Regions from separate parts of the Endozoicomonas sp. ALD068 genome, predicted to be linked through region 1. Evidence: predicted binding sites of a transcription regulator. Region 1 holds the regulator's gene; the other holds the start of a gene.
What was found. The regulator sigma-54, encoded in region 1, starts transcription at its own class of promoters, with help from an activator protein. The targets are predictions, from matches to a motif close to TGGCACNNNNNTTGCTNT.
Positions count from the first base shown of each region.

Region 2: nirB (nitrite reductase large subunit NirB) is a predicted target of sigma-54. The motif match lies at 9,570-9,587, and genes of this name have one in related genera.

Region 1 covers NZ_JBLYNU010000004.1:6,866,066-6,881,462, forward strand. Annotated here, with positions in the region: rRNA gene ACO6V5_RS24765 (23S ribosomal RNA) at 1-1,330, shown strand, start outside; rRNA gene rrf (5S ribosomal RNA) at 1,569-1,684, shown strand; tRNA gene ACO6V5_RS24775 (tRNA-His) at 2,241-2,316, shown strand; gene ACO6V5_RS24780 (glycerophosphoryl diester phosphodiesterase) at 2,722-3,435, shown strand; gene yjgA (ribosome biogenesis factor YjgA) at 3,472-3,999, opposite strand; gene pmbA (metalloprotease PmbA) at 4,207-5,562, shown strand; gene ACO6V5_RS24795 (AAA family ATPase) at 5,611-5,853, shown strand; gene ACO6V5_RS24800 (hypothetical protein) at 5,846-6,103, shown strand; gene mgtE (magnesium transporter) at 6,178-7,536, opposite strand; gene ACO6V5_RS24810 (HPr family phosphocarrier protein) at 7,725-7,994, opposite strand; gene rapZ (RNase adapter RapZ) at 7,994-8,851, opposite strand; gene ACO6V5_RS24820 (PTS sugar transporter subunit IIA) at 9,117-9,569, opposite strand; gene hpf (ribosome hibernation-promoting factor, HPF/YfiA family) at 9,584-9,895, opposite strand; gene ACO6V5_RS24830 (RNA polymerase factor sigma-54) at 10,066-11,520, opposite strand; gene lptB (LPS export ABC transporter ATP-binding protein) at 11,778-12,503, opposite strand; gene lptA (lipopolysaccharide transport periplasmic protein LptA) at 12,604-13,191, opposite strand; gene lptC (LPS export ABC transporter periplasmic protein LptC) at 13,175-13,747, opposite strand; gene ACO6V5_RS24850 (KdsC family phosphatase) at 14,066-14,599, opposite strand; gene ACO6V5_RS24855 (KpsF/GutQ family sugar-phosphate isomerase) at 14,599-15,397, opposite strand, start outside.
Region 2 covers NZ_JBLYNU010000004.1:2,724,433-2,739,829, forward strand. Annotated here, with positions in the region: gene ACO6V5_RS09490 (HAD family hydrolase) at 12-635, shown strand; gene ACO6V5_RS09495 (PTS fructose transporter subunit EIIC) at 819-1,832, shown strand; gene ddpX (D-alanyl-D-alanine dipeptidase) at 1,895-2,461, shown strand; gene ACO6V5_RS09505 (molybdopterin-dependent oxidoreductase) at 2,556-5,243, opposite strand; gene ACO6V5_RS09510 (NAD(P)/FAD-dependent oxidoreductase) at 5,271-6,536, opposite strand; gene nirD (nitrite reductase small subunit NirD) at 6,538-6,912, opposite strand; gene nirB (nitrite reductase large subunit NirB) at 6,953-9,487, opposite strand; gene ACO6V5_RS09525 (NarK family nitrate/nitrite MFS transporter) at 9,864-11,333, shown strand; gene ACO6V5_RS09530 (LysE family translocator) at 11,408-12,040, opposite strand; gene ACO6V5_RS09535 (hypothetical protein) at 12,406-15,397, shown strand, end outside.

The DNA of each region.
Region 1 (15,397 bases):
AAAACTTCTAAGCTTCAGGTCAAGAGGGACCGTACCCGAAACCGACACAGGTGGTCAGGTAGAGAATACCAAGGCGCTTGAGAGAACCTGGGTGAAGGAACTAGGCAAAATGGCACCGTAACTTCGGGAGAAGGTGCGCCGGCTTTGGTGATCGGGCTTGCCCCGTAAGCTGAGGCTGGTCGAAGATACCAGGTGGCTGCGACTGTTTATTAAAAACACAGCACTGTGCTAACACGTAAGTGGACGTATACGGTGTGACGCCTGCCCGGTGCTCGAAGGTTAATTGATGGGGTTATCTTCGGAGAAGCTCTTGATCGAAGCCCGAGTAAACGGCGGCCGTAACTATAACGGTCCTAAGGTAGCGAAATTCCTTGTCGGGTAAGTTCCGACCTGCACGAATGGCGTAACGATGGCCACGCTGTCTCCACCCAGGACTCAGTGAAATTGAAATCGCTGTTAAGATGCAGTGTATCCGCGGCTAGACGGAAAGACCCCGTGAACCTTTACTACAGCTTCACAGTGGATCTTGATGTTGCTTGTGTAGGATAGGTGGGAGGCTTTGAAGTGTGGACGCCAGTCTGCATGGAGCCAACCTTGAAATACCACCCTGGCAATATTGAGGTTCTAACCCAGGTCCTTTAGCAGGATCGGGGACATTGTGTGGTGGGTAGTTTGACTGGGGCGGTCTCCTCCCAAAGAGTAACGGAGGAGCACGAAGGTTGGCTAAGCACGGTCGGACATCGTGCGGTTAGTGTAATGGTACAAGCCAGCTTGACTGCGAGAGGTACATCTCGAGCAGGTACGAAAGTAGGTCATAGTGATCCGGTGGTTCTGAATGGAAGGGCCATCGCTCAACGGATAAAAGGTACTCCGGGGATAACAGGCTGATACCGCCCAAGAGTTCACATCGACGGCGGTGTTTGGCACCTCGATGTCGGCTCATCACATCCTGGGGCTGAAGCCGGTCCCAAGGGTATGGCTGTTCGCCATTTAAAGTGGTACGCGAGCTGGGTTTAGAACGTCGTGAGACAGTTCGGTCCCTATCTGCCGTGGACGTTGGAAGTTTGAGGAGAGCTGCTCCTAGTACGAGAGGACCGGAGTGGACGAACCACTGGTGTTCGGGTTGTGTCGCCAGACGCATTGCCCGGTAGCTAAGTTCGGACGGGATAACCGCTGAAAGCATCTAAGCGGGAAGCCCCCTTCAAGATGAGACTTCCCTGGCCGCAAGGCCCATAAGAGACGTTAAAGACTATGACGTTGATAGGCGGGGTGTGTAAGCGTTGTGAGGCGTTGAGCTAACCCGTACTAATGACTCGAGAGGCTTGACCATATAACGCCAAAGCGATTTGCGCAGCGAAGCTGCCAGCAAAAGCTGGAAGCTGGAAGCTGGAAGCTGGAAGCTGGAAGCTGGAAGCTTGAAGCCGTACACAGTGAACGAGAGTGTTGAGCAAGAATAGACGACACAGCTTAAAAGAGATTTGGATTCCAGAGCCTTAGTTTTCGAGAAACAGCTTCAAGCCTCCAGCTTAAAGCTTCCAGCTCGAGAGCCAACGGCTCGACCAGTTTTGCCTGGTGACCATAGAGTGTTGGAACCACCCGATCCCATCCCGAACTCGGAAGTGAAACGACACATCGCCGATGGTAGTGTGGGGCTTCCCCATGTGAGAGTAGGTCATCGCCAGGCATTGAATAAAGCAAAACCCCGGTTGAGAGATTGACCGGGGTTTTTGTTTTGTGGGCAAAGGAATGTGGCAGAACAGAAGTGAAACGACACATGCCTGGGCGGCCCCACCTCGGCGGCCCCACCGATGGTAGTGTGGGGCTTCCTCATGTGAGAGTAAGTCACTGTCAGGCATTGAATAAAAAAAGGCCCAAGATCGAATTCGTTGGGCTTTTTTTATTCAGTGATTTGCGACCTTATACCCATCACAGAGAAAAGTCGCACTGGCATCGGCGATAAATAAGCGCTAAATCCCCCTAATCGACATCGTCAAAAACTCCGGTTAATGTTTTGCTTTTAACTGGGGTTTGATTATGACGGTAGAAAAAAGCGCCTGAATGAAAGGTCTCTCGTAGCGGTGCTTACAAGGGCAACATGTATCCGGAATATTTCAAGCCGACAGAACAAAAAGATTTCGGTTTTTACCAGAAGTGCTATTTTTTGCTTGCAAGGAACTCGGCTTTCCTTATAATCAGCCGCGTCTTCAGGGATGGCATTTCTTCCTCGAAGCAACGAAGTGGTGGGCGTAGCTCAGTTGGTAGAGCCCCGGATTGTGATTCCGGTGGTCGTGGGTTCGAACCCCATCGTCCACCCCACTTTTAAAAAAGGCCTGACTATCAAGTCAGGCCTTTTTTTTGAACTTAGCACTCATTATTTTCTAATACTTCTGCTGATCTTCACTCAGCTCAAGATAAATCCTGTATTTTCTGTCATAGTCTTCTGCAAGCGATGTGTCAGGAGATAGCGTTTCTTTTCGCTTCATTCAAGCCTTCAGCATAGGAAAGATGACTGCTTGGCAGGTGGTCAATCAATGCTCCCGACACTGATCGAACAACAACGTTGTGTTAAAAGCCTTCAAGGGCTGAAGGCATAAGATGTCATCAGAGGGCTGCATTATTGTGTCAGAAGTCTGCCAGAGCTTTAGTGTCTGGGGTTTTTTTGCCGCAAAAACAAGCATAATAGTAGACGAGTAATTCAGCGGGCTTTGAAGAGATAAGCAGATGATTATGGACTCAGTGATCGGGCATCGAGGTGCAGCTGCTCTGGCTCCGGAGAATACTCTGGCTGGTATTCGGAAGGCGGCCGATTTGAGGCTGAAATGGATAGAGCTCGATGTGACACTGCTGGGAGATGGCTCAGCAGTGATGTTTCATGACCCAACAATGAGCAGGACTTCTTCAGGAAATGGGCATTTGAGGGGAAAGAATCTGGCTCAGGTCGCTACTCTGGATGCCGGACGCTGGTTCTCGGAGGCGTTCGCCGGTGAAAAGGTGCCAACACTTCTTGAAACACTGGCTTTGATCAAGAAACTGAAGCTGAGCCTGAATCTTGAGTTGAAGCCCAATCGCTGCGATTTAAAGCTTTTGGTTGAGGAGGTGGTTGCAGCCATAGAAGCAGCTGATTTCCCCGAGGATCAACTGTTGGTATCGAGCTTTAATCATAAACTGCTGGTTCTGTATCGGGCAAAAGCTGGCAGCAGGATTGGTTGTCTTTTCGAGTCGCTGCCTCGAAACTGGAAATACAAAGCCAGACAGGTTGGTGCCAGAACGATTCATCTGAATGGCAAAAAACTCAAAGAGAAAAACGCGCATGACATCAAAGCGGCAGGTTATGAGCTGTATTGCTATACCGTTAACGACAAGGATATGGCTGATCGACTAAGAGCCTGGGGTGTTGATGGCGTCTTTTCGGATAATCCTGCTTTAATCGCTTGACAGAGTGCCGGGCAGGCACTCGGTTGCGAATGAAGATTAGTGCTCTTCGTCTACTTCTCTCAAGTATTTGAATAGTTTTCTGAAAGCTGCGGGAGGTTTGTCCTGTAAAGCTTCCTTTTGAGCGTTACGTACCAGTTGTCGTATGTGTTGATGATCGGCTTCAGGGTATTTGTCGAGGTATTCGGTGAGCACCTCATGCCCCTCGTTTATCAACCGGTCACGCCAGCGCTCCAATTGATGAAAGCGACGGCTGTATTCCTCACTGGTGGAATCCAGGCTGTCGAGATATTTCTGGATGGGTTCCAGCTCCTGGTCTCGCATTAATTTGCCTATGAAGCCCAAGTGCCGTTTGCGGGCATTATTGCTTTTAATTCGCTTGCTCTCATCCAGCGCTTCCCTGAGGCGTTCATTCAGGGGCAGCTTGTCCAACATGGCTGGCTTCATATCCATCAGGCGGGCACCCATGGCCTTGAGCTCGTCCATATCGCGTTTGAGCTCGGATTTGCTGACGTAAATGATTTCTTCAGCGTCGTCTTCAAATGGGGAGAGGTCTTGATCTGACATGGTTCAGGTCTACTTAGAGAGATGCAGGCATTTTACTCCAGTTACGGATATTCAGCTATGAGTGTAGAAGGAAGGCTGCCAGACTTGTTTTGGGCCAATGGTGATAGTGCTTATGGTGAATGGTTTGTTTTTCTTTCGCTATGGGCATTTGTGGCTGGGCACGGCACAATAGGACTTACACGTATAATTCTGAAAGGCAGGAATTTCATGGGTGATAAAACCAACGCTGTACTGGATCCCCGCTCTGAAGAGGATCGCCTGAAGACCCTGGTCAGGGATATTCTGGCTGAAGCCCGACGTCAGGGCACAGATGCCTGTGAAGTCGGTGTCAGTCTCGATGCAGGTCTTTCGGTGGGCGTCAGAATGGGTGATGTTGAAACAGTGGAGTTTAACCGTGATCAGGGTTTCGGTATCACCGTTTATCAGGGGAAGAAAAAAGGATCAGCCAGTACTTCAGACAGTACACCTGAAGCCATCAGGGAGACGGTGAAGGCAGCTTGTGATATTGCTGGATATGCTTCGGAAGATCCCTGTGCCGGTCTTGCCGATGCAGAGTTAATGGCGACTGAACTGCCAGAGCTGGACCTTTATCACCCTTGGGGTGTTGGTGCAGAAGAGGCTATAGAGCTGGCTTTGAAGTGTGAGGAAGCTGGCAGATCGTTTAGTAGTAAAATCAAGAATTCTGACGGTGCCAATGTCGGTACTCATCAAGGCTGTCGTGTATATGGGAACAGTCACGGCTTTGTAGGCAGCTATATTTCCAGTCGTCATAGTCTGAGTTGTATATTGATTGGTGAAAAAGCCGGTGAAATGCAGAGAGATTATTGGTACACCGTCGCCCGTGATGGTAATGATCTTGAGTCTGCTGCGGATGTCGGTCGCAAGGCAGCGGAAAGAACGGTGGCCCGGCTGGGTGCCAGTAAAGTCCCTACGGGTCAGGTGCCCGTGCTGTTTGCAGCAGAAGTGGCTTCAGGCCTTGTGTCACACTTGTTGGAGAGTATCAGTGGTGGCAGCCTTTATCGTCGGGCTTCATTTCTGCTGGATCATCTGGGTAAGCAGATATTTCCTGACTGGGTGCGCATCCATGAGCAGCCATACCTGAAAAAAGCACTGGGTTCGGCCAGTTTTGATAATGACGGTTTGGCTACCCGGGCCAAGGATTTTATCTCTGATGGCGTTCTGGCCAGCTATCTCCTGAGTACTTATTCTGCCCGTAAGCTGGGCATGAAGAGTACGGCTAATGCCGGGGGTGTCAATAACCTGTTCCTTGACTGCAATGCAGGCGGCAGGGAAGAGTTATTGAAACAGATGGGAACGGGCTTGCTGGTGACCGAGTTGATGGGGCAGGGTGTGAATATTGTCACAGGTGATTACTCAAGAGGTGCGGGTGGCTATTGGGTTGAAAATGGCGAAATACAGCATCCTGTCTCTGAAGTGACTATCGCTGGAAACCTGAAAGATATGTTTATGAATATGGTGGCTGCAGGGAGTGATTATGATCGCAGAGGGAGTATTCAGACCGGTTCGATTCTGATCAGTGAGATGACTCTGGCGGGTGAGTGATAAGGGTTCAGCCTGTTATCTATTTGGCTGAGTATAAAAGCAGGTTAAATGAATGATAATCACATTTTTAAAGGTTTGAGATATATCCGGAACGAAAGAGGTCAACCTCATCTGGAAGCACAATATGAACATTATCGTCCAAATGCAGGGTGGCAATCAGAAGAGCACTTTTCTGATGGAACGTTGAGATTGTTGGGTATTCTTTGGAGTTTGATGGAAGGTATGGGGGTTCTGCTATTGGAAGAGCCAGAATTATCACTCCATAGTGCAGCAAACTCCCCTGATGATTGATCGAATTCAAAGAAAGACAAAAACAAGGAGAAGGCAAATCATCATAAGTACCCACAGTGAAGCAATACTGAATAATGAGGGTATTGATCCAAATAGTGTGATCATTTTGGAGCCCGGCAGAGAGGGTAGCCAGATCCGAACAGTCAGCAAAGCTGAAAATAAAGCACTGGAAGCGGGTTTGATAGTGAGTCAAGTGATACTGCCAAAAAACCGACCTGCAAATGTCCAGCAGCCAGGGTTTTGGGGATGACACCGCTGTATGTCGCTACTGAGGATCAGTTAAAGCTGTTTCAATGATAAAGAGTTAGCAGACAGACTGCAGTGTCAGCCATAAAACAAGGCCGCCAGTCCCAGAAAGGATAGGAATCCAACAACATCGGACACTGTCGTTAGTATTATGGTGCCAGCTAATGCGGGATCTATGTTCATGGATTTGAGAACAACGGGCAGGCTGGCACCGACAATAACGGCAGTGCTGAGATTGATGATCATAGCACAGGCGATCACCAGAGAAATGACCGGGTCATGAAACCATAAGTAGGCAATCAGGGAAACCAGAGCAGCCCAGAGTATGCCATTGAGAAACCCTGCCATTAATTCACGACTGAGCAGCCATCGAAGGTTGGTCCGACTGATCTGGCCCAGTGCCATGCCCCGAATCACCAGGGTCAGAGCCTGTCCGCCAGCATTGCCGCCCATTCCTGCAACAATGGGCATCAGGACAGCCAGGGCAACGACCTTGTCTATGGTAGCCTGAAACATACCTATGACAGAAGCGGCAATAAAGGCTGTTATCAGGTTGATACCCAGCCAGACTGCACGCCGACGGGCTGTCTTCAGTGCGGGAGCAAAGGTGTCTTCATCGTCATCCAGGCCTGCCATGCTCATCATGGAGTGTTCGGCTTCTTCCCGGATAACATCTACCACGTCGTCAATCGTAATGCGGCCTAGAAGCTGACCATGCTCCGAAACTACTGGTGCTGATACCAGATCCTGCCGTTCAAACAATTGCGCAACCTGGCTGTCTTCCATATCGGCAGCGATAGGTTTCAGATCGGTCTGCATTACTTCAAAAACTGTGGCTGAAGGGGATGTGGTCAGGAGAACGGATAAAGGCAATGCCCCAATGTATTCGTCTCTGCGGTTGACGACAAACAGACTGTCTGTCATCTCCGGAATATCCTTGTGACGCCTGAGGTAACGAAGCACAACATCAAGCGTACTGCTGGGTCGGATGGTGATGACATCAGTATTCATCAGTCCACCGGCTGTGTCTTCCGGATAAGAGAGAACGGCTTCTACCCGTTGCCGGTCCTGGCTGTCCATAGAATCCAGCACTTTTCGGGTGATGGCGTCGGGTAGCTGCTGTAGCAAGTCAGCTATGTCATCAACGTCCTGACCTTCGGTAATGACTTTGAGTTCTGCCACATTCATCCTGTCCAGGAAAAACTGCCGGACTTCGTCGCTCAGCTCCTGCAATACGTCGCCTTCCATCTCTCGATCGATCAGGCGCCAGAGAAGGCTGCGAAGTTTGGGAGGGGAAGATTCAAGCAGGTGTGCCGCATCCGGAGCCGGAAGACCATTCAGCATACGCCTGAGTTCAGGAGAAACACCGTGCTCAAGGGCTTCGTTGAGCTCCTGAAATGCCTTGTCTCCGATACTCAGTTGTAGCTGTTGAACCATAGATGCGTATCCGGTTTTTTTGGTAGAAGTGTCTGAGTATCGAACTTCTGTTCTTTTAACCATCAAGTCTGATAGTCAGACTCAGTCATTTCACATGTCATTCTTTGTTAGCTTTGCCGGGCTTTCAATCTCTGGCAAAGCTTTTCGAGAGACCAGTATAAACAGGGATTTAATGATGAAAAGGGTGACTACTCACCCTCTTCAAAAAAATCATTGATCAGATTGCACAGAGCCGAACAGGCCTCTTCTTCATCATGGCCTTCAAATGTCAAATCAAGGACAGAGCCTTTTCCAGCAGCCAGCATCATGACGGCCATGATACTTTTCCCATCCACTTCACGGCCGTTAAAGCTCACCTTCACCTGGCTGGCAAAAGCCGTCGTTGTAGAAACAAATTTGGATGCTGCCCGAGCATGTAAACCAAGTTTATTAATAATGGTGATCTGCTTCTGGATCATTATTTGGAAAGCTCCCGATGTCTGACCTGAACACAGTCAAAACGTTCTTTGAGCCACTCGCCCAGTTTTTCACTAATAAATACGGAACGGTGCTGCCCCCCGGTACATCCGATCGCAATCGTCATATAACTGCGCTGTCCGGATTCGAACCTTGGTAACCATTTTTCCACGAATGTGCTGAGATCTTCAAACATCTCATTCACCATGGGTTCTGATGCCAGAAAATCTTTAACTGGCTGATCCTGACCAGTGAAGGATCTTAAGGCTTCAACCCAGAAAGGATTAGGCAGACAGCGAACATCAAAGACGTAGTCGGCATCAACTGGCATACCGTGCTTGAAGCCAAAGGACTGAATCATCAGGGTCATACTTTTGCTGGTGGAGCCGCAGAGTCGTTGTCTTATCTGTTCTCTGATTTCATGGACAGACAGTGGCGAAGTGTCCAGCCTAATATCAGCTTCTTCAGCCAGTGGGGCCAGCAGTTTCTTTTCCAGATTAATGGCTTCTGTCAGGGAAACCTTGTCATTGCTCAGAGGATGGCGACGGCGTGTCGAACTATAGCGCTTCATCAGGGTGTTGCTGTCTGCGTCGAGAAAGATTACTTGACACTCAACCCCCTGTTTTTTCAACTTTTCCAACAATGTCGGGAAGCGTTCCAGAGAGCCGGGCACATTACGAACATCGAGGCTGACAGCCATACGGTGCGGTTCGACCAGGTTGCTTTTAAGATTGGTTGGCAGATCATTCAGCATGCTGGCAGGAAGGTTGTCTACACAGTAAAAACCCTCATCTTCAAGGGCGTGAAGGGCGGAGCTTTTGCCGGAGCCTGAACGTCCACTGATGATGACCAGCTTCATGGTGTGTCCTTCCCGATTGTTTGACTGTGTAAACAGGTCTCTCACCTGGTTCCGAGTGAGGCAAGTCTATCAAAACCTAATGAGATTAGAACCAGTCGCTTTCTTTTATTTCTAGCATAGTCCGGATATTTCTATTCCATGCAGTTTTGAAGGATAAATAGGCTTTGTAGTGACAAAAGTGAAGAAGAAAGGATTTCTGAGCAAGAAACATTTTGCCTGCTTCTGTTATCAGATCAGCAAGCAAAATATTTTTTATCTACAGTCGTTAAACGGGGGAACAGATGATGCTGTAAAGTGCCTCGGAATTTTCTGCCGCTCGCATCTGACTTAACAATACTTCTGATTGAAAGCGCTCAGCGACAGCCTGCAATATATTGAGATGTTCCTGAGTATTTTCTTCCGGAACAATAAGTGCGAACACCAGATCGACCGGCTGCTTGTCCACAGAGTCAAAATCTATGGGTTCAGACAGTTTGATCAGAAGTCCGGTAGGATGCTGACAAGCACTGGAGCGACAGTGAGGCAGGGCTATGCCTTTGCCCAAACCGGTGGTACCGAGTCGCTCTCTGTTAATCAGCTTGTTAAACAGATCCTTGGTTTTGATAGCGGGAACATGCTCATTGATGATTTCCGCAACAATTTCCAGGATTTTCTTTTTGCTGGCCCCCTGCACATCGCAGAGGGTGCGCCCGGGGGTTAGAATGTTTTCAATAATCATACAACGATCGATGCTTACAGGCGGCCGTTGGCACCCTGTAGCCGGTCAAGCGTTTTCTCTTTGTGTTTTACCAGTTGTCGATCCAGTTTGTCCGACATGTCATCAATGGCAGCGTACATATCTTCAGCCTCAGCGGTTGCATTAATATCCGCCCTACGAACATGTAGAGTCGCTTCCACTTTGTGCTTCAGTTTCTCAACACTCAGAGTGACCTGAACGTTTGTAATCTGATCAAAGTGGGCGGCAAGGCGGTCGAGTTTCTTGGTGACATAATCTTTCAGAGCCTCAGTCACCTCTACATGATGTCCACTGATGTTGACTTGCATGTAACGCTCTCCTGCTGATCCCGATTCTCGACATTGGACTGCCCCCGGGATTGTACGGGCAACCCTGATTGAAAGTCTATCACTGTCAATGACAGTTAGCGCTGTTCTGAGACAAAAAATCTATGGGGCGATTTGTGGTATAAGGGCTTGTTACCTCAATCGCTGAAGGCTCAGATAAGCTGCTTGCGTTCATTCGATGGCGGTATATTCATTGATTCACGATATTTGGCGATGGTTCTCCTGGCCACTTTGATCCCCTGGTCCCCCAGCAAGCCGGCGATTTTGTTATCACTCAGTGGTTTTTTAGGGTTTTCATCGGATACCAGTTTTTTAATCAAGGCTCTGATGGCTGTTGATGAGCACTCTCCACCAGTGGCTGTGCTGACATGGCTGGAGAAAAAGTATTTCAGCTCAAACACGCCTCTTGGAGTGTGCATGTATTTCTGTGTAGTGACCCTGGAAATAGTGGACTCGTGCATATCCACCGCCTGAGCAATGTCTGCCAACACCAGGGGCTTCATGGCCTGCTCACCCTGCTCCAGAAAATCTTTCTGAAATTCAACAATCTTGCCCGCTACTTTCAGTAAGGTTTCGTTACGACTTTGCAGGTTTTTCAGAAACCAGCGGGCTTCCTGCAGCTGGTTCTTCATAAAGACATTGTCACGACTGTTGTTGGCACGTTGCACCATTGAGGCGTAATTGTTGTTGATGCGAAGTCTGGGCAGGGATTCTGAGTTCAGTTCAACCGCCCAGCGGTCCCTGACTTTGGTGACCGAAATATCGGGGGTGACGTATTCCGTGTCCGCCTGGCCGATTTCTGATCCGGGCCTCGGGTTGAGGCTTTGAACAAGGCTAAGGGCTTCCCTCAGTTGATGTTCTTTGAGACGGGTACGCCGCATGATTTGGGCATAGTCACGACTACCCAGAGCCTGTAGATGATTCTGGATCAGCAGACGTGCTTCTTTCAGGAAGTGGGTTTCTTGTGGCAGTTGATTGAGTTGAACTTCGAGACATTCTTTCAGGTTGGCGCTGGCACAACCCACCGGATCAAAGTGAAGAATCCGTCGTTGCATGACCTGAAGTTCTTCAAACGCCAGTTCCTCTACCTGTTCCTGTAGCGAGAGATAAATTTCTTCCAGGGAGTGAGTGAGGTACCCGTCATTATTGATGGCTTCGATCACAGCCAGGCCCATCAGCCTGTCTCTGTCAGTCATGGGAGTCAGGTTTAACTGCCATTCCAGATAGTCCTGGAGGGACTCATTGGCCCGGGAGCGGGCAAAAGGATCATGTTCTTCATCGGTTGCAGCGGGCAGGCTGGAATAGACATCATCCCATCCGGAGTCAACGGGCAGGTCATTGGGTATGCTGTCAGCCCACTGGGGCTCTTCTGGTTCCGGGGGCTGTTCTGCTTTTTCATTGAAGTCAACAGGCTGTTCCCCTTCATCACCAGATGCAGGTGGTTCTTCAACGGACTCTTCAGACTCCAGCATCGGATTGGATTCAAGAACTTCCTGGATTTCCTGCTGAAGGTCCAGAGTGGAAAGTTGCAGAAGCCTTATGGCCTGCTGCAGCTGAGGTGTCATGGTCAGCTGCTGGCCCATTTTTAGCTGTAAGGATGGCTTCATAGGCAACTGTATACCTTTACTTCGGTGTCTGCACTGAGGGTGCCAGATTTGATGCCATCAGCGCCTGACAGTTATATCTCAGTGTCTGCTCATTATTTTGATTGGGCTACTCTCCATGTCACTGGGATTATAATCACATCTGAAGCTTCGGGAAAGTGATTCATCAAGTCAGCCATGCAACATTCAGAACAAGAGTATGAAAATAAATCAGCTCAACATCTTTGCCCGCTTCTTTCGCGAGACCAGTCAAGAGATGATCAGAGACTGAACTGATGCCCGAGATAAACGTCACGAACCTTTTGATTAGCCAGGACAGTCTGACTATCACCCTCGGCAATAATAGTGCCTTCGCTGACAATGTAGGCCTTCTCGCAGATATCCAGTGTCTCCCGGACATTGTGGTCGGTAATCAGGACTCCGATGTCCCGGGCTTTCAGGTGCGTGATAATGGCCTTGATGTCACCAACAGAAATGGGGTCAACACCGGCAAAAGGTTCATCGAGCAGAATAAATTTTGGGTCAGTGCAAAGAGCTCGGGCAATTTCTACCCTGCGCTTTTCACCACCGGAAAGGCTCATACCCGGATTGTCCCTGATATGATTGATATTAAACTCTTCCAGCAATGACTCCATTTTTGCGATGCGATCTTTCCGGGAAAGGTCGGAACGGGTTTCCAATATCGAGAGCAGGTTATCGGTGACCGTCAATTTCCTGAAAATAGAAACTTCCTGTGGCAGATAACCTACGCCAGCTCTGGCCCGGCCATGCATAGGTTCGTGAGTTAAACTCTGGCCACTAAGGTCAACCTGTCCACCGTCTGCTTTTACGAGACCTACAATCATGTAGAAGCAGGTAGTTTTACCTGCCCCGTTGGGGCCAAGAAGTCCGACAATTTGACCACTGTCGACAGCCAGAGATACATCTTTGACGACCTGTCTGCCTTTGTAGCTTTTACTGAGATGTTCTGCCTTAAGCGTTGCCATCCGGAGTTTGTCTTCCTGTTTAAAAGTTAGCTGTCGTTTTTCTGGCAGCCCTTTCAAGCCTGTTCAGTCGTTGAGCAGTGAGTGTAATGGGATATGAGTACTACTGCTTGCTCTCAGGTTTGGGTTGGTAAATCATTTTGACCCGACCATCCGGGTTGCTTTTGTTCTCACTGCCCTTGGCATTCACGGTCTGCTTGGTCAGGTCATAATCAATGCGTTCACCTGTGAAGGTATCACCCTTCTGGGTCAACTGCGCCTGCTTGATCAGTTGGATCTTATCGCCAGCCACCTGATAATCGATAGTATGACCCCAGGCTTTCAGAATGCCCTGATCATCAGGTTGCTGTTCTTCGTAGTAAGCTCTTTCCTTGTCGCCTTCTGCCACAATTTTTTTAACTTCCTGCTGGACGGAATAGATGGTCACCTTGTCTCCGGTAATTCGGGTGGTGCCCTGAATCATCACAACATTGCCTTTATAGATGGATACACCTTTCTTGTTATCGATATCGGCGGTGTTGGACTCGATCTCAATAGGCTTCTGCCGGTCAGATGGCAATGCTTGTGCCATGACTGGAAGCAGAACCGTGGCCCCCAGCATCAGGTAATATTCGACCCCTCTGCGACGACTCTTTCTGTCTGGCCGCTCATTTGGATCAAGGCGCTTGGCCTGTTCATGGCTTTGGCTCATGAAATCCTCTTACCCTAGACTTGAGTTTAACCAGACTCTCCTTGAAGAAAGCCTCCATACCAATGGCGCGCGTACGTCCAGTGTCGTTGGTGATCAGTACCGGTCGATCAGTGACTGCCAGATCCTTTTCAGAGTATATGGTCATGAAATCAGTGTCTATTCGAACCTTACTACCATTGCCGAGGTTCGTCTGGGTCATCACCACATCATCCCAGAGCTCTATATCCTCGCTGCCGGGCAACAGTTTGCCATAGAGGGCGTCGGCCACCATGGGTTTTCCGGGGGTATTGAAATTCTCCAGATGAGGGGTTTGCAGCAACGTTGTGTCATTGTGCGGGTAATGGGTGATACTGTCTGAGACCAGTATGTAATCCAGTTCGCCCTCTTTGTTGTACTGGGTGACCCTGGTGTCAATGAAATAGTAGTCAGCGTTCTCACGAACCAGAGGCTGTTTTTTCTGAACCCCAACATGGAGTTTGCTGTCATAAGCCCAATAGCCAACGCCGACCATTATCAGCATCAGAAAAGCAATCATTATCAGGTTCCGATTGGGCATCAGATCATTGGCTCCGGGTCACAATCTGGTCAGAGTCTGCAAAGGCAGATACCGACAAAAGAAGGCCATTCAGGAAAATGATGCCCGGTTTGTGCAGTCGGCAGCATTTTCGCAGCAAATGAATTCAGTTTACCATGATTTTATTTGATCATCAGGGGCTGCAGACGAATGTTTTCAAATACTAGACACTCGCTGTCGGCCTTACGTAAGAAGAGTTGAACGGTAGTGCTTTCTTGTCGTCAAAGAAACGCTTGAATGGAAAGGTATCGCTGTAATGGTGGAAAACTATCACAGCGATATTTTGGGTATTTTAACTCTCTATTTCAGGTAACTGGCCAGCATGTCATCCAGCTTGCCTTTGGCTTTAAGAATGAAATCACAAAATTCTCTGGCTGCACCTTCGCCGCCACGATTAGTAGTGATAGCAGGTGAGTGTTCACGAACGTAGTAGTGCCCGTTAGGAACGCTGCAGCCAAAACCAACCTGTCGAATGGCTGGAAGATCTGGCAGATCGTCTCCGATGTAGGCCACTTCATCCAGGCTAAGACCTTGCCCTTCTTCCTGAAGCAATTCTTTCAGAGCGACAAACTTGTCTTCGCGGCCCTGATAGAGAAAATCTACGCCCAGGTCGGAGGCTCGTTTTTCAACAAATACGGATCGACGGCCGGTGATGATGGCCGTTTTTACACCCGACTGCTTGAGCATTTTCAGGCCATGACCGTCGAGAGTATTGAATATTTTCATTGATTCGCCATGCTCACCAAACAACAGTTTGCCGTCAGTGAGAACACCATCGACATCAAAAACAGCCAAACGAACCCTGGCGGCGGCAGATTGTAGTGAAGAACTGATCATACAACGCCCGCCTTCAGTAGGTCGTGCATATTAATGGCACCGATCAGTTCATTGTCATCATCAACACAGATCAGAGCATTGATTTTCCGGTCATCCATAATCTTCAGGGCTTCAGCCGCAAGAATCTCGGGGTGGATGGTTTTGCAGTGGCTGGTCATCACTTCATCAATCAGTGTGGATTTGGGGTCGACGCCCTTGTCCAGAGCCCGACGCAGGTCACCATCGGTGAAAATGCCAATGACATGGCGTTTGTTATCGACAATGGCGGTCATGCCCAGGCCTTTGCGAGTAACTTCCAGCAGGGCTTCGCTCATTGGTGTGCCCAGGGGAACTTCTGGTACCCGTCTGCCAATGTGCATGATGTCTTTTACTTTCAGAAGCAGTCGTTTACCTAAAGAGCCACCAGGGTGAGAGAAAGCAAAGTCTTCTGCAGTAAACCCGCGGGCTTCCAGCAGGGCAATGGCCAGTGCGTCGCCCATTACCAGGGCTGTGGTCGTGCTCGAGGTAGGCGCGAGATCCAGAGGACATGCTTCTTTTTCCACCCCGGTGTTGAGATGGGCTTCAGCATCTTTCGCCAGTGTTGAATTCGGGTTGCCGGTCATGCTGATCAGGGGGGTGCCCAGTCTTTTCAGCAGGGGCAATAGAGTAATGACTTCGCTGGTTTCGCCAGAATTGGAAAGAGCCAGAACCACGTCTTCATGGGTGACCATTCCCATATCACCATGGCTGGCTTCCCCGGGGTGTACAAAGTAGGCAGGGGTGCCGGTGCTGGCGAGGGTTGCAGCAAGCTTGCGG
Region 2 (15,397 bases), 4.1 Mb from region 1:
CTGGAGCTGTTATGTCCTGTCCGATTCTGTTTGATATGGGTGGCGTGATTGCCGACTCCTGGCAACCCTTCTTCTCTTTCTGGTCAGAAGTTTTGATCAAACTGGACGCAGAAGACCTGGCCACAGAAGAGCAAGTTCTCGCCCTTTTTGAAGGCAATTTTTTTAAAAAGCTAAGCCAGCAAGTCGCCGGAGACAAAGTGCAACACGCTCTTATGAATCATGCACGACTTGCCCACCTGGAGTTCATGAAAAACTGCCGCTCTATTCCTGATGTCAGTGAGAGCTTGCAGCACCTTGGCCAACACTTCCCTCTGTACCTGATCACCTCCAATTTTACCCAAGCTGCAGAGCATTTCCTGAATAATCAGAATATCCGGTGTTTCAGGGGAATAATGGGTATGGAACAGAGCTTTATCAAAACGGACAAAATCCGAACAGTGATGAAACAGCACCCGGATCAGCCCTGTTATTTCGTTAGCGACACCTCAGGAGACCTGCATGAAGCTCGAGAAGCTGGCGCTGTTCCCGTTGCAGTCAGCTGGGGGTGGCATAACCGTAAAACTCTTGAAGACGCGAAGCCCGCTTTCATACTTGACAATCCGTCTGAGCTGCTAGACTTCAGCTTTCACATTTAAAGCCCGGACAGACCCCTATGAGGCTCAACTGTTTCAGATATGGCTTCCCTGGCCACTTCTCACGGAATTTATTCGGGATTAAAAGCAGCCAGTCTCCGGGATCCTTGTGCCTGTTGGCCTGCCCCGGAGATTCTTCTACCCAGATACCTCAAAGGGCATCAATGACTAAAACGGGTGATATTAATGAATAGCGTGAAAGCAGAATTCATTAAGCTCAGATCCCATCTACTCACAGGCACCAGCCACATGATTCCCTTCGTGGTAGCTGGCGGAGTGCTCCTATCGGTGTCTGTCATGTTTCATGGCAAGGGAGCCCCGCCCGAATCCGGTTTTCTCAAAGATGTGTGGGAGATGGGAGTCGCTGGTTTTACCCTCTTCATCCCGGTTCTGGGAGGCTACATAGCCTGGTCTATTGCCAACCGCCCCGGCCTGGCACCTGGCATGATCGGAGCATGGCTGGCAGCTCAGTTTGGATGCGGTTTTCTGGGGGCTATGATTGTCGGGCTTATCGCGGGCTATATCGTCAATGCCCTCAAGAGAATCCCCTTCTCATCGAACATACAACCTGTTGCTACCATCTTTGTCTACCCTCTGGCAGGTACTTTTCTGACCTCCGCTCTGGTGATTTGGGTGATTGGACAACCCATCGCCAATATGATGAGTCACCTCAACGATTGGTTGCATAGTCTTCAGGGATTATCGAAGGTTTCATTGGGGGTCATTCTTGGAGGAATGACCGCTTTTGACATGGGCGGCCCAATTAATAAAGTCGCTACCCTGTTTGCTCAGACTCAGGTAAAGAACCACCCCTACCTTATGGGCGGTGTCGGCGTCGCCATATGCACCCCGCCACTGGGTATGTGGCTGGCCACTCTGCTGTCACCCGGCAAATACACTGCTGAAGAGCGAGAGGCTGGCAAGGCCGCTCTGGCCATGGGTATGATAGGTATATCAGAAGGGGCAATCCCCTTCGCTGTTGCTGACCCGATACGGGTCATACCCGCCATTGTTCTGGGAGGTATTACAGGCAATGTTATAGGTTTCATGGCCGAAGTTATCAACTACGCTCCCTGGGGAGGCTGGATCGTTCTACCGGTTGTCGACGGTCGCTCCTGGTACATTCTGGCCACTATCGCAGGCGCACTGGTAACAGCTCTGGCTGTCAACCTGTTAAAACCTGTAAAACCAGAACTTTAAGAACCTGTCGACGATAATTACCTTTACCCTGAATTAAAAATGCCTGAAGGTTAGATCAACATATGAAGAACTCGCATCCATTGGTTGAAGTCACGCCGCAAAGTCACGACCTTGTTCTCGAGATAGTCTACGCCACCGAGAACAACTTCACCGGTAAGCAGGTTTATAAAAAACCTCTCTGCCTGATGCACGAAGAAGCCGCCAACAAATTGCAAAACGTCATTGAAGTTCTTCAACCCATGGGGCTCAAATTAAAAATATGGGATGCCTTTCGCCCCCTGGAAGCCCAGCAAGAACTCTTTAACTGTGCACCAGACCCTGAATATGTATCTCACCCGAAAACCGGTTTGCGAACCCACTGCAGAGGAATAGCTATCGATCTCACGCTGGTTGATCGGTTTGGGCGGACACTGGAAATGGGTACCGAGTTTGACGACTTTCGTCCTCTGGCTCACCATGGCAATGACCAGATTTCCGAGCTCGCACAGAAAAACCGGTTAATACTGGCAGGTGCCATGAATGTCGCTGGATTCGACTCTTTACAAAACGAATGGTGGCATTATCAATTGCCTGATGCCGACCTGTATCCGATATTAGAAGAAAGTGAAATCGGCTCAGGTATTATTTAGTTCAGCTAGGGGTTCTACTTCACACTGTTCACGCTGAGCTTGTCGAAGTGCGGGTCGCTCTTCGACGAAAACTCAGAATGAATGAAGTGTGTGTCTATGCCAGTGCTGCCGCACTGGTGATCAATTTGCGAATCTCAGGAATACAGGAGCCACAGTTTGTTCCGGCTTTCAGAGACAGGCCCACCTGAGCAGGATCACTGAAGCCTTCCTCTTCAATCACACGACAAATGGTTTTCTCCCCCACACCAAAACAGGCACACACTACTTTGCCGGTATCTTCTCCCTGAGGTGGCATACCTGCCAGTAAACGCCAGCGCTCCGAAAAAGGAATATCCTCTTTTTCAAAGGCAGCCTGTAGCCATGCACGATCACAGTCTGACAATGACTCACCGATAATAAGAAGAGCCTGTAGCTGGCCGAGAGCAAACCAGGCGCTACGGGCGCTGCCTGTCTTCGGATCGGTGTAATCAATTCTTTCCCTCTCAGGGCCGATAGATTCCAGCACGGAAGAATCAATGCCCTGACCTGCCAGCTCATATCGGAATCCCTGCTGGAATTTCACCTCTGTCGCATAATCAAATGGCTCAAAATCCTGTTTTTTGCGACTCAGTAACACAGCCTGTTGTTTCAGAGATACAGCCTCAATCCTTGCAGGAGTGTGTTTACAGCCCGGTTGTTTTGACCAGGGGTCTACCGCAGGCTTCACCAGCACACCACAATGCCCGGTCTTGCTGTTCTGACGTGTCCAGTGCATGGGCATAAAAACATTACCCTTACCTACTGTAGATGTCACAACCACTCTGATCAAAATGGAATCAAAGGCTGTGGACAATCGGCACAATGCCTGATCAACCAGCCCATATTTTTGAGCATCTGCAGGATGAACTTCCAGGAAAGGCTCATCAATATGCTGACTCAACCTGGGAGAGAGTGCGGTGCGTGTCATAGTGTGCCAATGATCACGAACCCTGCCGGTATTCAGCAACAGCGGGTAATCAGCATTGGGCTGATGGTAGGAGACCTCAAACTTCGTCGAAACAATAGTTGCACGACCTGTTTCAGTGAAGAAACCACCCTCAGCAAACAATCTTGTATGTGGATGAGACGTCTGCCCTGAAACCAGTGGCCACTGAAATGGCTCAAGCGCTTCGTATTCTGCATCTGAGATAGCTGCCAGAGCACCAATATTAAAATCTCTTCTACGACCCTCAGAATTATTTTCAAAAGCTGAAAGAGCCGCATGCTCGCGGAAAATATCAGCAGCCCTCTGATAATCAAAGGCGTCACCAAAACCCATTTTCTCTGCCACTTTTGAAATAATCCACCAGTCAGGTTTAGAGTCTCCGGAAAGATCAAAAAGGGCCCTTTGTCTGGAAATTCTTCGCTCCGAGTTTGTGACCGTACCATCCTTTTCACTCCAGCCGGCCGCTGGCAGACGAATATGGGCAAACTCAGAGGTGTCTGTTTTCCCAATACAATCAGACACGACAACCGTCGGACACTTTTTCAGCGCACTGATAACCTTATTGGCATCAGGCATACTGACTACAGGGTTGGTGCCCATAATCCAGACAAACTTAATGTCGCCCTTATCCATGGCATTAAACAAATCGACAGCTGTTTTACCCGGCACAGTGGCAATATTCGGCGCCTTCCAAAACCGTCTGACCCGATCTACATCGTCTGTGTTTGAAAAATCCATGTGGGCAGCCAGCTGATTGGCCAGACCTCCAACCTCTCGCCCTCCCATTGCGTTAGGCTGACCTGTAAGCGACAAGGGTCCAGATCCCGGCTTACCAATACGACCCGTAATCAGGTGACAGTTGATAATGGCATTGACTTTATCGGTGCCAGCAACCGACTGGTTCACACCCTGAGACCAGGCCGTGACAACTTTATCGGTCCCGGCAAACCACTCACAAAATTGCTTGAGTGCAGGTTTTTCAATCCCGCAAAGTTCAGCGACCTCTGAAAAGCTTCCTATTTTTCTGGCGGCTTTCAGAGCCTCATTAAAACCTTGGGTGTGCTGATCAATGTACGACTGATCCAGCTTATTGTGCTTATCGAGATAACTGAATAACTTATTAAAGAGAGCGGTGTCCGTGCCTGATTTCAGCGGAAGATGCAGGTCTGCAATATCACAGGTGTCAGTGGCACGGGGGTCAATAACAACCACCTTCATGTCCGGACGCTGCTCTTTTGCAGCTCTTATTCTCTGGAATAATACCGGGTGACACCAGGCCGTATTGGCTCCGACCAGAACAATCATATCGGCCAATTCAAGATCTTCGTAGCTGCCGGGAACCGTATCGGAACCCAGTGATCTCTTCTGACCTGCTACCGTAGAAGCCATGCAGAGGCGTGAGTTGGTGTCCATATTGCTGGAACCAATAAAACCCTTCATTAGTTTGTTGGCCACATAGTAATCTTCTGTCAGTAATTGACCAGAGCCGTATAAAGCCACCGCTTCAGGCCCGTACTCTTCTATTGTGGCTTTCAGTCGCTCAGCGACTTCATCCAGAGCAAAATCCCAGCTGACTCTCTGTTCACCTATAAAAGGCGTTAGCAGTCTATTTTCCAGAGAAACCGTTTCCCCAAGAGCGCTGCCTTTTGAACAAAGGCGCCCGAAATTAGCGGGGTGATCTTTGCGGCCTTCTATATCTACAAGATGCAAATCTTTATTGGTGACCGTCGCCTTGATACCACAGCCAACACCGCAATAGGCACACGTCGTATGGATGACTTGTTGCTGGTTATTGCAGATATCGATGCTGCCAGACATAGACATACTTCCTTTATTAATAGTTTCCTAGGAATTCAGATAACGTTTGCCGAAAACAAGTCGGTCGCGAATATCTGAAATATCCCGTCCTGTTTCCATCAATTCCTGATACCAGAGACCATCGGAAGCATCTCCAAAGAGCAAAGCCCCCATCAACTTATTATCACGGATCACCAGTTTTCGGTAGATGCCAACCCCTGCAGCATCAATGATGATCTCTTCATCACTCTCTTGCGCAACAAACTGTCCACTGGAAAACAGATCAATACCGTCAACTTTCAGACTGGTAGGAATCGGAACCGGCTCAAACCGCTCTCCCGAGGTACCCAACAGGCGATGCACGGCCACTTGAGCGTGCCCATAAACCGGCGCCACAAGCCCAAACAGGTCACTATTCAACTGAACACACTCACCAATTGCCGTTACTGAAGGGTCAGAAGTTTGCATTCTGTCATTCACCAGAATACCTCTGTCACACTCCAGCCCGGTTTCCCTGATCAGTTCTATATTGGGCCGAACCCCTGCAGTGACGACCACCAGCGAAGCCTGCAACCACTCGCCATCTTTCAGCTGCACGCCAGTCACTTTACCATTTTTGCCCGTGTAGGAATCGAGCATGGCACTGCAACGAAACTCAATGCCCTTTTCTTCCAGTGCTCCTTGCAAAAGCTTACCGGCCTTTTCATCCAGTTGTCGGGCCATGGGAATGGACATGGTATCCACCACGGTGACTTTCATGCCCCGTCTGGCAAGACCACTGGCACATTCAAGCCCCAGAAGTCCGCCACCAATCACCACAGCCTTTGCCTCAGGACCGGATGAAGCGGTCAGCATCTGCTCAACATCATCGAGATTCCTGAAAGCCATAACGCCTTCCAGGTCGGCCCCAGGTACGGGAATACGATTGGGTAGAGATCCCGTCGCCAGGACCAGATGATCATAATCAAAACATTGACCACCCTCTGTCTCGACTCGCTTCAACTCAAGATTGAGATCACTAACCCGATAGTCACAGCCCGATAACAGATTGATATCCTGATCCTGATACCAGGACTCAGGCTGCAGCTGAATCCCCCGGAGATCGACGCTGCCTGCCAACAGTTTGGATAACTGGATTCGGTTATAGCCCGGGCAGGGTTCTTCAGATAGGACGGTGACCTGATATTGATGACCGCTCTGCTCAACCAGCTTTTCCAGAAAACGGACTGAGCCCATGCCATTTCCCACCACCAGCAGCTTCCGCTGCAATGGCGGTTGACGACTAACGTCAGCCGCCTTGAATACCGCTGTCATATCAGGCTGCCTCAATGGAAACCGATACCAGTGAGACCTGAACCCTCTGGTCCACCACTTCTACGGGATAAGCATTCAGCGCCACGCTCTCATCTTCCAGACACTGACCCGTAGTCAAATCAAAGTGCTGCTTGTAAATGGGCGATGCCACTACCAGACGCCCTTCCAGATCACCTACCAGACCACGAGAGATAACATTGGCCTGACTGAATGGATCATAATTATCCAATGCATATACTTGGTCGTCTACTTTAAACAACGCAACCTGCACACCATCCACCAGAGCACAAACACCCAGGTTAGGAATAAGATCACTTTCACTGCAAACGGTTGTCCAACCTTTATTGGCTGTACTGGCTGTGAGCACTTGAGTCATGATTAAAGTCTCCTGTTTTTCAGCGCTATAGGCACTTCGTTTACAGCTGTTTAAGGGCAATTTTTTCGTCACGGGTAGCCGGACGAATCTGATCTCGCTCGTTCACAAACACCACATTAGTGTCGCTTTCATCACTGTTAATAAAGTGATTGAAACGTTTGAGTTTCTCAGGATCTGAGAGGGTGGTTTTCCATTCACATTGATAGGTACCCACCAGGTAGGTCATCTCATCTTCAAGCTCCTGACAGATACCCAGGCTGTCCTCAATAATCACTTCGCGCAGGTAATCGAGACCACCCTCCAGATTTTCCATCCAGACAGAAGTACGCTGCAGACGATCTGCAGTGCGAATATAGAACATCAGGAAACGATCGATGTATTTGACCAGCGTTTCATCATCCAGCTCGGTGGCAAACAGGTCGGCATGACGAGGCTTCATGCCACCATTACCGCAGAGGTAAAGGTTCCAGCCTTTTTCCGTGGCAATAACACCCACATCTTTACTCTGGGCTTCAGCACATTCACGGGTACATCCGGACACAGCCATTTTGATTTTGTGAGGAGAACGTACGCCCCTGTAGCGATTTTCAACTGCAATCGCCATACTGACACTGTCCAGCACCCCATAACGACACCAGGTACTGCCGACGCAGGATTTCACGGTACGCAGTGATTTACCGTAGGCATGACCAGTTTCAAAACCGGCATCGACGAGACGTTTCCAGATCTCTGGCAACTGTTCCACACGGGCACCAAAAAGATCGATACGCTGGCCACCGGTGATTTTTGTGTAGAGGTTAAAGTCCCGTCCTACTTCACCAATGGTGATTAGTTTATCGGGCGTAATTTCACCGCCCGGAACCCTTGGCACAATGGAATAAGTGCCGTCTTTCTGCATGTTTCCAAGAAAATAATCGTTGGTATCCTGCAGCTGAGCATGCTGATCTTTCAACACATATTCGTTCCAGCAGGAAGCCAGAACTGAGCCAATAGTGGGCTTACAGATATCGCAGCCACGCCCCTTGCCATGCTTTGCCAGAACTTCGTCGAAAGACTTTAATTCACCGACACGAACCAGGTGATAGAGTTCCTGCCTGGAGTGTGGAAAGTGCTCACAGATATCTTTTTTGACCTCAACACCCAACTCCGTCAGCTCATGATCCAGAACCTGTTTGACCAGAGCCGTACAGCCACCACAGCCGGTTCCGGCACTGGTTTCGGCTTTCAGTGACCCCATATCCATGCAGCCACCGGCTACCGCGTTGACCAGATCACCTTTACTGACGTCATAGCAGGAACAGATTTGAGCCGTTTCTGGCAGAGCAGCCACGCCCAAACCTGTCGCTGCAGAACCATCGGTCTGAGGCAGAATGAGTTCAGCAGGATTTTCCGGGGGACGCATGTCATTCAGCATCATCTGCAACAGGCTGCCGTACTCTTCAGCATCGCCTATCAATACAGCTCCCAGAACCTTTTTCTTATTTCTGGAAACCACCAGTTTTTTATAAACTTCTTTCTCTTCATCAATCAGCTGGTAGCTCAGGGAACCTTCGGTATTGCCATGGGCATCACCAATACTGGCAACATCAACACCCATCAGTTTCAGCTTGGTGCTCATATCGGCACCAGTAAACTGATTACCGTTCTTACCCGTCAACTGATCTACAACCACCTGCCCCATCTGGTAGCCCGGTGCCACCAGACCAAAGATACGGCCACTCCAGAGTGCACACTCACCAATGGCAAATATACGTTCATCAGATGTACGGCAGTCGTTATCTATAACGATACCGCCTCGCTCACCCAACTCCAGTCCGGAAGCTTTCGCCAGCTCATCTCTTGGGCGAATACCGGCTGAAAACAGTACGATATCGGTATTCAGTTGTTCGCCGTCAGCGAACTGCATCTGGTGAATAGCGCCTTCACCATCAACAATCTGTCGGGTATTTTTGGAGGTATGAATCGTGACCCCCAGACCCTCGATCTTGCGTCTGAGCATGGCACCACCGCTATCATCCACCTGAACAGCCATCAGACGGGGAGCAAATTCGACCACGTGGGTTTCCAGCCCGAGATCTTTCAGAGCTTTTGCTGCTTCAAGCCCCAACAGACCGCCACCCACAACGGCACCGATCTTACTGTTACGGGCAGCTTCTTTAATCGCTTCCAGATCTTCGATGGTACGATAGACAAAACAGTTTTTACGGTCATGCCCGGGTACGGGAGGAACAAATGGATAGGAGCCTGTCGCCAGTACCAGCTGATCGTACTTTTGAGTCATGCCACTGGCTGTCACTACTTCACAGGACTCACGATTTATTGATGTAATGGCTTCATTAAGAACAAGATTAATGCCTTCCTGCTCATAAAAGCCTTCAGAAACCATAGACAGGTCATCCGCTGAGCGACCTGTGAAAAATTCACTGAGATGAACCCGGTCATAGGCAGGACGGATCTCTTCTCCAAATACCACCACATCGAAGCGTTTCAGGCCGCCAGCATCTACCAGTTTCTCCAGAAAGCGGTGACCTACCATGCCGTTACCGACAACCACCAGGGTTTCTTTTCCGATCATCCCAGACATCCTCTTTAGTATCTAGCATTGGGCCGGAACAACTGCATCCTTTAGAGCCAGCCTCTTTTCTAATTCTTGTGCCTATGCAACTGCCGTGCCCACTTTCAAAACACGATAAAAACAGGAAATTCTTTCCTGAGACTTTAGCTACTCGCACAAAAATAATGCACGCAGAAATAATCAAACAGCTAAAGAGCACCATTTTGGTGAGCAGAATAAAAATACTCAGAAACTTCCCGCACTCAAATAAAGAACTTTCTTGCATAGAAGAGAAAATTCATTAAATACGCATAAAAATGCAAGTCAAATCGGTGCATTTATCATATTGGCCTGATGTTTGCTTTTGCTTGGGGAATTTCTTAAACAAGGAGGATGTATGAGCAACCCCGATTCATTTAACCTGTTTTCTTTTAGCGGGAAGACCAAGATTCTGCACCTTAGCTGGATTGCCTTCTTTATTAGCTTTGTGGTCTGGTTTAACCATGCGCCTCTGGCCCTGGCTATTTCCGAGTCTCTGGGCCTGACTCGTGAAGAACTGAAAACCCTGCTGATTCTGAACGTAGCCCTCACTATTCCGGCTCGAGTCATCATCGGTATGCTCACTGATGTTTACGGTCCCAGAAAAGTCTATTCCGGACTCCTGGCCATCTGCAGTATTCCTTGTTTTATGTATGCCATGGCAGATGACTTTACCCAGGCCGCCATAGCCCGCTTTATGCTGGGTACTATTGGTGCAGGCTTTGTGGTCGGCATTCGTCTGGTATCTGAGTGGTTCCCCGCTCGCCAATTGGGTACCGCAGAAGGTATTTACGGTGGCTGGGGCAACTTTGGCTCTGCTGCTGCTGCCATGTCTCTGCCCACCATTGCACTGCTCTTTGGTGGAGAAGATGGCTGGCGTTACGCCATTGGCCTGACCGGATTAATCTCCTTGCTGTTCAGTGTCGTCTTCTACATAAACGTCACAGATACCCCTAAAGGTGCTACCTACTTCCGCCCCAAGAACATTGGCGCCATGGAAGTCACCAGCAAAGGCGACTTTGCCTTGCTGCTGATCATGAAGATTCCGATGTATGCGGCATTGGCTCTGCTGACCTGGAAGCTTTCACCTAAGGGTGTTGCCATGCTGAGTGCCGGGATTTCAACGGCTATTTATGTCGGTCTGACTGCTATCTACCTGTTTGATGTCTGGAAAGTCTGGCAGGTCAACAAGCACATTTTCTCCGAGCCTGTGCCAGCTATTCACCAGTATCAGTTCAAGCAGGTGGCCGTTCTGAACGTTCTTTACTTCGCTACCTTCGGTTCTGAACTGGCCGTGGTGTCCATGCTACCTCTGTTTTTTGCAGATACCTTTGAACTGGATCCGGTCATGGCGGGTCTGGTCGCTTCCGCTTATGCCTTCATGAACCTGATGTCCCGTCCGGGCGGAGGATTACTCAGTGACAAGTTTGGCCGCAAGATCACTCTGCTGGTTCTCACTGCAGGCCTGGCCGGTGGTTACTACATGATGAGTATCATTGATTCCAGCTGGCCACTGGTTCTTGCTGTTGTTGCTGCCATGGCCTGCTCCTTCTTTGTACAGGCCGGTGAAGGTGCGGTATTTGCGGCTGTACCCCTGATCAAGCGTCGACTCACAGGTCAAATTGCCGGTATGACAGGAGCCTATGGTAACGTGGGCGCTGTCTTCTACCTGACAGTATTGTCTCTGGTGGACTACTCCACCTTCTTCATGGTTATCGCAGGCACTGCAGTGTTGGGTTTCTTTACCCTCTTCCTGATGGAAGAACCCAAGGGTCAGATGGCCGAAGTGATGCCTGACGGCAGTGTCACCATGATTGATGTGACCTGATCATTCTGTTTCAGTGGTCCACAATGGGCCACTGAAACAAAACACAGCCACCGGATACTCTTCGGCCTGGCTCTCTATTTCACAACCAACACGGCAGCGATACCCGCCAGAACATAGAGCCCCCCTGTAGAACGCTCAAATAACAACATACTTTTTTTTGTACTCAGCATAGGTTTCACAGATTTTGACAGTAGCCCATAGAGAAGCTTGCAAACCAAATCCACTACACCCCAAGTCATTACAATGATCAATATTTGTTGCACAAGATCCTGATCTCTATTAATAAACTGAGGCAAGAAAGCCATAAAGAAAATAATATCTTTTGGATTACTGGCTCCCAATAGAAAAGCTTTTTTAAACAGATTACTGAAGCCGGGAAACTGCAAAGAACAATCATTGAGACGTTTACTGGTAGTGTCAGCCATCGACTTCCTGATGGTATTAACCCCCAGATAAACCAGATAAAGAACTCCCATCAGTTTCAGTATCAGAAACATGTTTTCCGAAGCCGTAAGAATGGCCCCAAGACCAGTGGCCGAAATAACCAGGTAAAGTGATGAAGCCAGCGTACCACCCAAAAATGCCGGATAGGATCTGATAACCCCATAGTTAATAGAATTGGACACCATGTACAGAGATAGAGGACCAGGAATGAGTATGACTACAAAGATTGAAACAACATACAGAAACCAAACTTCAATACTCATTATTCACTCCAAAAGCAGCGACTGTACCCTATAGCACTCCCTATAGCACTACCAGTTGCTATTTTTACCTCTCCTACAAAACACTTCCTTAAGATACATGGCCCGCACACATGCCTGCAAAAAACCGCTTTGATTCTGAATCCTCCTGACAGAGCAGGAGGCCATAGCGTCGATCCCTGGACGCTCCCGCCGCTTTGGTTTGAGTAGTTGTGCAATAAACGACATTGAATGCAAATAAAATATCAGGAAATTCAAACGCTGTCCCTCCCCCCTACCCCTTTCATCAGTTCTTGATAGATCGAATCATTGAACAGAGGATATGAATCAAGCTATTGAGCTATACCGGAGAATTGTTTGCAGATTTCATGAGGAACCTGACGGAGTTCCGTACTAAACTGCATCTTGCGCTTTTTTCCCATTCTGAGCCTTTTGATCACGTCAGTGAAAGGGCAAGTATCGCCCCCCCTCTGGAGATCGTGTGGGTCAATCCTTCAGGTGTTATCATGCCAAATCACGAAGTACCCAAATTAATTCATGTTAGTATTGTCAGCCCTATTGAAGGTTTGGAGTTTGCTTTTCTAAAAATATGGGCCGAGGTTAACCCGGATTATAAAATCAATGTCTGGGCCCCCGAACGTTTGATATACCAAAAAATTCTATATTCGCTGCTGTTTTCCGAGATAAGCAATAACGCTATCGAAAAAGATGACCCCGGTGATATTGCTCGGCTGAAAGACAGCATCTGGCAAAAAATTGATAACTTTATGGGAGAAAGCAGTGAAATAGAAGAATTAAATATAATGGAATCTGATCTTCCAGACAGTGTAAAGAAGGAATTTGTCATCCAATGGAATAAAATCAATAATTCTTTAGATAAAATTAAAAATTTAATCAGCAACGCTATTGTTCATAAAAAGCTGAAAAACCTAGATCAAGAATATAAAAATTTTATCAGATACAGTTTAGGCTTTACTAACAGTTTAATCATCGAAAGATTTATCGGGCTGAGTCAAAAATTCGTACTAGGAGGGGTATATATTGATAAAGGACTACTACCGGAAATGAACAGTCACCCCTTTCTAAAAAGAAGCAGTTCCCTTGATCCTATATCGGGGACGGCAGTGACTTCTGAGAAGGAAAAGCAGCTCGAAAGTGCCAAGCTACATGCTCTTTTTAAAAAAATGTTTTCAGATGGAACTATTTCAGATCCCAGCCCTTATTTTGAGAGATACGGTACAACCCTGTCGAGAGAAGAAATCACTCGAATTCAAGGTATCGTAGCAGAAAGCAGTATTAGTGATTTATTCCATAGTCTGCCGAAATATGACTTAAAGGAGTATAGCCGTAATAAATTATTCTTCAGTAAGAAAGTAAATTTTGAATATGATACTCCCACTATAGCTCTTGATGATTCAATCCAGCCCCTGATGGTGGCCTCTCGCCAAGGACACCCAACAATCAAACTACTACTTGATGAAATCTGTTTACTTCATGAGACTGTAGAAAATTTAAAAAAATCATCACTAAGAAAAAAAGAAATCACATTAAAGATAAGGAAGGCTATTCATAAATTCTATATGGAAAGAAAAGTTATTATCTCTGATAATGACATCGATAAAATTGCAACCATATCAACTGATCTTCGGCATGATATCGACAAATTTAACTGCATCATTACTGCAAAATTAGGTTATGATGCTTTTGAAAGATTAATAAATCTTGAAAAACCAAAAGACATCAAAATCATTCCAATTAACTACTTCATAGCGAATAATCTCTTTTATAACAGAAGTTTTAGAAACCTTGGTTTTAACTCGTCACCAACAAGTGGTCAGAAATCATATGAAAGATTAATAATCGTTCATTATTCAGATAAAAACATAGAAGGCATAAGCGATTCTTTAATACATTGCTTTAAACTTTATAATAAGTACCGCACTGAAAAAAACAGCGTCTTATACAATGCTGTTGATTCAAATCAAATAGAAACAATAACACTTCAAAAAGTGTCAGGAGTAACGCTCAAAAATATTGGCGAAGACACTAAAGTCATCATGACTGGAAGCCTTCATTTCTATAATAGCGACTTGAATCTATATGATACTTTCTATTACAAGCGCTTAATGTTAAAGCTATCAGCGGTTTTGGGAACGTTGATCCCAAAAAATACCAGAGTACAAACCATAAAATTCTTTTTTGATAACTCTGCACAAGGCATTGAAGATTCTGAGGGTGTACTAAATACCAGCCAGAAAAATTATATTGTACCTGAAGTTTTAAGGAACTTGGCCAAACAAGGTATCTATGCAAACTCAGCTGTTGCGATTCGAGGATTCTTGTCAGCAGGTGATCCTCACGGGCCGTCAACCTCGAAAAATGCCCCCTATCCAGATCTCAACCGCATTGTTTTTACCCTTGACCGTAGCGGCGCCGTGACATACCGAGCCAAGTTCGGGTTGGCCTCCTTTGACCTCGAAAATGAGTTTATCGATAAGACAAGCAAAGAGGATCCGAACGATGACAAACTCACAAAAGAATTTACCGAAGCTCTACTCAAAGGAGAGTTTGCTGATGCCAAACTCAACGATGATTTGGTCAAAGTCGTAATCGAAGACAGGCCTACCTTTGCCGGACTCGAAGATGAGTTGTCTAAAGCCATAGGCGAAGATGAGCCTGGGGATCGAAGAAAAAATGCTGAAAATTACACATTTCACTTTGAGTTCAAAACCGCGATCTTTCATGGATTAAAGGAACACCCACAAACTGAAAAAGCCACTTTCGCCACTTTGGTTGCAGGAGAAACTATTCGTTTGGCAGACACACTTAGCCTTGCACTAAGTTCTCACACATACACTCAGTGGCTTGAGCGCTACGCACTGCGTTTCAGCGCGCCTGATCAGATAGATCAGCTTGAGCAGGCAATGGCCAATTTCCATAGCAACGAAGAAAAGACCAGAGCCTTCGAAACCCTCAAACGTCGGATACAGGTCAAGGCATTCGATATCTACACTCTCGATCCTAAATCGATACTGGGTGCCGCCGAACTTAACAAGGAATACAAAAATGATTTCGCCAACATCAAGCTTCTCACAGGCCGGCTACAGATGCCTTGTGACAGGCCTCGAAGATCAGCCGGTGCCGGCAGCTGCGATGCTCGACGCAAAAACCTGGAGTATGCCCTCCGGTTACTTTCCGGCTTCAAAACCCAGCTCCGTCTTGGCAACGACAGGAAAAAAACGGATATCGCCCTGATCAAACCCGCCAACGAAGATGAGCGCTGGCTGCAGAATTTTTTCACCCGGTTTCGTCGCCTGGAAGGCAAGGACGCATTGGCTCACGCCCGGGGCATGCACTCGG